2 regions of the Gorillibacterium terrae genome follow, and region 1 is predicted to be linked to the other one. Evidence: riboswitches for the same ligand, from Rfam matches in the RefSeq annotation. Region 1 holds a riboswitch; the other holds the start of a gene.
The links. A riboswitch is a leader RNA that binds a small molecule or an ion and turns the genes downstream of it on or off. The one in region 1 is predicted to bind glycine.
Positions count from the first base shown of each region.

Region 2: linked by a shared signal. The riboswitch ahead of ACSEXS_RS13240 (amino acid permease) and the one ahead of gcvT (glycine cleavage system aminomethyltransferase GcvT) in region 1 are both predicted to bind glycine.

Region 1 covers NZ_JBPPGI010000002.1:71,656-74,691, reverse strand. The annotation lists gene ACSEXS_RS10540 (sensor histidine kinase) at 1-115, opposite strand, end outside; gene ACSEXS_RS10535 (response regulator transcription factor) at 112-798, opposite strand; gene gcvH (glycine cleavage system protein GcvH) at 989-1,387, opposite strand; glycine riboswitch at 1,623-1,717, shown strand; glycine riboswitch at 1,721-1,820, shown strand; gene gcvT (glycine cleavage system aminomethyltransferase GcvT) at 1,973-3,036, shown strand, end outside.
Region 2 covers NZ_JBPPGI010000003.1:130,512-133,547, forward strand. The annotation lists gene ACSEXS_RS13230 (hypothetical protein) at 1-452, opposite strand, end outside; gene ACSEXS_RS13235 (DUF2798 domain-containing protein) at 722-1,234, shown strand; glycine riboswitch at 1,413-1,492, shown strand; gene ACSEXS_RS13240 (amino acid permease) at 1,632-3,011, shown strand.

The DNA of each region.
Region 1 (3,036 bases):
TTTGATTGGTCTGAGTCCAGCGGCTGTAGGTGACGTAGACGAACAGGTTCGAGGCGAGCAGCACGGCGGCCGTGACCGCGGTCAGCAGCAGAACGGTTTTGCGGGTGAAGGTCATGCGCCCTCCTCCTCCGGTTCCCGAAGGCTGTAGCCGACGCCTCGAACCGTATGGATCAGCTTCGGCCTGCCGCCGTCCTCCAGCTTGGCGCGCAGGTAGCGGATGTAGACGTCGACCACGTTCGTGCCGCCGTCAAACTCCGTTCCCCACACCTGATTCAACAACAGATCGCGGGTGAGCACGCGGTTCTGATTTCTCATCAGGCAATGCAGCAGATCGAACTCGCGCACCGACAGCTCGACCGTCCGTCCCGCTTGCTTGACCAGCCGGCTCTCGGCATGGAGCGTCAGTTCGCCCGCCCGCAAGAGCGTCTGCGCCGCTTGCCCGTTTCGCCGGCCGACCGCCCTGAGCCGAGCCAGCAGCTCCTCCATATCGAACGGCTTTGCCACATAATCGTCCGCGCCGCAATCGAGCCCGTTCACCTTGTCGAACACGCTGCTGCGGGCCGTCAGCATGACGATCGGCGTTCCTTTGACCTGCCGGATGCGGCGGCATACTTCCATCCCGCTCAGGCCGGGCAGCATCAGGTCGAGCAGAATGCAGGCATACTCGTTCGCGAGCGCCAGCTCCAGACCCGTTCGCCCGTCGAACGCCGTCTCGGTGCCGTAACCGGCATGGCCGAGCTCCAGCTCCAGGAGCCGGGAGAGCGGCTTTTCATCTTCAATGATCAGAATATGGTCCATCCGCGGTGCCCCTTTCCCCATCAGACTACCGCAGACGCATGAGAACGGCGTTAACGCCGGATTAGAATTCGCTGAGATGCCGCCGCTGTCCGCATGTCCGTCCGCCATGCCAAATAGCGCCCGCCCACCCCCCGGACAGTCCGGGACGGGCATGGGCCGGGCGCTTGATGGAATCGTTCCTGCGCTCTTCTTACGCCTGATCGGCGATGAGGGCTTCGTACTGCTCGGCGTTCAGCAGCTTGGACAAGGCGTCGTCCGGTTCGCCGTCGACTTCCAGCTCGACGATCCAGCCAGCTCCGTACGGGTCCGAATTGACCAGCTCGGGTTGGTCGATCAGCGCCTCGTTCAGCTTGACGACCGTTCCGCCGACCGGAGAATACAGATCGGATACGGTCTTGACCGATTCAATCGTGCCGAGGCTGTCTCCCTCCGACGTCTTCGCGCCCAGCTCGGGAAGCTCGACGAACACGATGTCTCCGAGACGGCTCTGGGCAAAATCGGTAATGCCGATCCGCACCGTGCGCGCTGCGCCTTTTGCCGCCCATTCATGCTCTTCGCTGTACAGCAAATCCGCTTTCACTTCGCTCATGGAAAGACCCTCGCTTTGATCATGCTCTTTTCGCCCCTCCGGGGAAAAGGCTGGGTAGGTAACCCGCGCCGCACATGCGGCATACGTATTAAAAGTACCGGATCGGTGCCGGGCCTGTCAATGGGGCAGTCCGGGGCAGCGGATTTAGTGGAAGTTATCTTGACACGGCCGGTTTTTTCGCTTATTAATGGAGTGAGGAGTTCACAAATGCGACAAACATCATACAGCACAGCGGATGAACGCAATGGGAGAGATTACCTAGACTTACGGTAACGCCGAAGGAGTAAGCCGCCAGGTGAATCTCTCAGGCAAAAGGACCATTGCCGGACGCGTCTCTGGAGAGCGCCCGCCCGCGCGGGACACCCAAGGGGAAACTTGCCGCAGAAGCGCACCGCTTCCGGGCCAAGGTAACTCTCAGGTACAAAGGACAGAGGAAAAGCACGGTTTCCCAAGGGGAAGCTGTCCGCTTTTCGCTTCTGTCCTTTTTTGGTTCCGGGCCGCTCCACCGGGAGGCCTGCGAAAAAGCGGCGAGGCGGAGAAGCCGGATATTCCCCATTCGACCAGTTCAGCGAGAGGTGAGAAGGAATGACCGTACTCAAGCAAACCCCGTTATACCCGCTCTACGCGGAGACGGAAGGCGCCCGCACGATCGACTTCGGCGGCTGGGAGCTGCCCGTGCAGTTCTCCGGCATTCAGGCGGAGCATGACGCCGTCCGGGAGCGAGCCGGCCTGTTCGACGTCTCCCACATGGGCGAGGTCGAGGTCCGCGGCGATGCGGCCGAGGCCTGGCTGCAAAAGCTTACCGTCAACGACGTGGCGAAGCTCGCCGACGGCTCCGCCCAGTACAGCCTGATGTGCTACGAGGACGGCGGCACGGTGGACGATCTGCTGGTCTACCGCATCGAGGCCGGGCGCTACCTGCTCGTGCTGAACGCGGCGAATTTGCAAAAAGACCTGGAATGGCTGAACCGGCATCTGGCGGACGGCGTGACGCTGACGGACCGAAGCGCCGAGACGGCGCTCCTGGCGCTGCAAGGACCGCTTGCCGCCCGGATCATCGCCAAGGTTGCAGCCGATCCGACGGAATTGTCCGCGCTGAGACCCTTCACCTTCCTCGCGGAAACGGAAGTCTGCGGCGTGAAGGCGCTCGTCTCGCGCACGGGCTACACCGGCGAGGACGGCTTCGAGCTGTACGCGGATGCCGCGGACGCCCCGGCGCTGTGGCGGGGGCTGCTCGAAGCCGGAAAACCGGAAGGCCTTATCCCCATCGGCCTCGGGGCGCGCGATACGCTGCGCTTCGAGGCGGGGCTCTCGCTGTACGGGCAGGAGCTATCCGCGGCTATCTCGCCGCTTGAGGCGGGGCTCGCCCGCTTCGTCAAGCTGGACAAGGGCGACTTCATCGGCCGCGAAGCGCTGGCGCGGCAGAAGGAAGCGGGCGTTCCGCGCCGGATGGTCGGCATCGAGATGGTCGACCGCGGCATTCCCCGGCCGCATTACCCGCTGTACGCGGGACCGGAGGAGTCGGCCGAACGGATCGGCGAAGTGACGACCGGCACCCGCTCTCCGAGCCTCAAGCGGGACTTGGGGCTGGCTCTGGTGAAGGCGGACTCCGCCGAGCCGGGAACGGAGCTCTGGATCGAGATCCGCGG
Region 2 (3,036 bases), on a different contig from region 1:
CGGAGGCCGAGATAGGCCGGAAACACATCCGACGGCCCTTCCGTATACTCGGGGATAACGCTGACGAACCGGTTCAGCGGGTTCCCGGGCTTGTACTGCTCCAGCAAGCGATAGCAATCCTGGCGGAACTCGAATAGGTCGGGGGAATAAAAGTCCTGGATGCCGTTCTTCGTCTTCTTGATCTGGATGCCGAGCCCGGGGTCCCGCTCGTCGTAAAACACCCCGACCCAATCCCCTTCGTCGACTCCGTGCAGCAATTCCCTCCGCCGTTCCTGGAACACCGAGCCTTCCGCGATCCGTAGGTTATAGGTCTTCTCCAGGTACGCCGCAAACTCCGTTTTTACCGATTCTTCCGCCTTGTCGCCGGCCTGATGGGCGCCGATCGGAACACAGCCCGAGAGCAGGCTGAAGGCCATGAGCAAAAACAAGGCTCCTCGTCTCGTTCGGTTCATGGATTCCTCCCCTTATGCTGCCGTTGTCTCCGGCCCAGGCTTACTGCCATTCCTCTGCCGGAGAATCTTTCGGTATTATAGCAAACCGACTCTCCCATTTGAAATTTCTTCCGCCCCCGATATCCGGGAGAAGGGCCGGGCCATGGAGGAATTATTCCATTGTCGCGGAGAAACGTTCACAGAACGTTCACTTATGAAAGCGGGGAGGACCTCGTTACAATGGACAAAGTCTCTTGAAAAAAAGGAGGATTTCGATCATGTCGAACCCGATGCATGCCGAGACCCGCTTGCCGAGAAACGGCAAAGAGGGGATTCTGTTTGGTTTGATTGTCTCTATTCTGTCCGTCAATACCATTGCGCCCGTCATCACCGGGCTGGAGCTCGGCTTCAGCAAAGCAGTCTATTGGAATACGCTAAAAATCATCCCGTTCATGTGGATCATCGTCCTTCTGTCCGTGCGTTTCCTGGCCGGACCGATCGTGGGCAGGGTTCTGCCGAGGTTCCTCAAGCCGACCGATGGGTTTGCCGTCCGGGTGCTGATGACCATCGTGCTGAACGTCACCGTGTTGTCCCTGTGGATGTCGATCATCGGCACCTGGGTGGGCATGCGGGAGATCAGCCTGCATCCGTTTCAGAATTTCCTGCATATCTGGCCGCGGAATTTTGGTGTCGCCTTCTGGATCGAGATGCTGTTTGCCCAGCCGATTGCCCGTTGGGGGATGAAGATGCTGCACGCCCGGCAGGACCGGCAAGCGCTTCGGGCGGTTCGCTCCGATTCGTAACTCTGGAGCGGGTCCGAAGCGTTTTTTTGCAGCCCGATCACTTAGTCCGATGACCGAATGGAATCCATATCATTGACATATTCTCGCATCAGGCTTACGATGGGACACATCGAAACATCTCACCCGACAACCGAATACGAAAAAAGCAGGCTATGAATGCTATGGGTTCACTATAGCAGGAGCGGCTTCTGGAGAGACCGCGGGCATCCGCGGCGCCGAAGGGTTCACAATCTCAGGCAAAAGGACAGAAGAGTGCGGATTCAAGCAGGGTTGGCGGAGCCATGTTCGCCCTTCCTTTCGATCCGTTATTCTGACGCACCCGGAGATTGGAGTCCATCCAATCTCTTTTTTTGTTGAGTGTGCGGGACGGGTTTCGAACAAAAAGGGGGCTTGCGCTTTGGCACAGCAAGAATTAAAACGGGAATTGGAAAACAGACACGTTCAACTCATTGCCATCGGCGGTACGATCGGCACAGGATTGTTTCTGGGCTCGGGCCGGGCGATCCAGCAGGCGGGGCCGTCGATCGTCCTCGCCTACCTGATCGTGGGCATTGCGGTGTTCTTCGTCATGCGGGCGCTGGGAGAACTCCTGCTGTCCAAGGCAGGGTACCAGTCGTTCACCGACATTGCCGAGGACTACCTGGGGCCGCGGGCGGCCTTCGTCACCGGCTGGACCTACTGGTTCTGCTGGATCATGACGGCGATGGCCGACGTGATCGCGGTTGGAGTATATGTGCGGTATTGGTTCGCGATTCCGCAGTGGGTACCGGCCATCGTCTGCCTGGTCATCTTGCTTGCGCTTAATCTGCTCACGGTCAAGAACTTCGGCGAGCTGGAATTCTGGTTCGCCCTCATCAAGGTTGTGACGATTCTCGCCTTGATTGCGATTGGGGCGGTTCTGCTCGTGATCGGCTTCCATACCGATGCGGGGAAGGTGACGCTCACGAACATCTGGGGGCACGGCGGACTCTTCCCGAACGGAGTCACCGGCTTCCTGCTCTCCTTCCAGATGGTGGTGTTCGCCTTCGTCGGCGTAGAGCTGGTCGGCGTATCGGCGGCGGAGACGGCCAACCCCGAGAAGAACATCCCGTCGGCGATCAACAAGATCCCGCTGCGCATCCTGTTCTTCTACGTGGGGGCGATCCTCGCCCTCCTGTGCATCAATCCCTGGACCGAGCTCAGCCCGGCGGAGAGCCCGTTCGTCAAGACGTTCACCCTGGTCGGCATTCCGATTGCCGCCGGGATCATCAACTTCGTCGTGCTCACCTCCGCCGCCTCCGCCTGCAACAGCGGCATGTTCTCGACGAGTCGGATCCTCTATAACCTGAGCCGCAACGACCAGGCTCCGGTCGCCTTCGGCAAGCTCAACCGCAATCACGTACCCCGCAATGCGCTGGCCGTCTCCACGCTGGTGCTGTCCGGAGGAGCGCTGCTCAGCAAGCTGATTCCGGGGCAGGCCTTCGGCATCGTGACCACGATCAGCGCGATCTGCTTCATCTGGGTTTGGGGGATCGTATTGGTCTGCCATATTCGTTATAAGCGGACGAACCCGCAGCTTCAAGCGAAATCGACGTTCAAGGCTCCCCTCACGCCCTTCGTCAATTACGCGGTGTTGGCGCTGTTCGCCGGGATTCTGGCGATTATGCTGTTCGCCTCCGAGACGCGCCCGGCCCTGCTGCTCACCCCGCTCTGGTTTGTGCTGCTGTACGCCCTGTACGCGGTTCGGCGACGGAAGGTGCGGCTGCCGCTGAGCGAGGGAGCGGTTCAGGAAGGATAGGGATCAGGAATTCCCTGTGCCATAG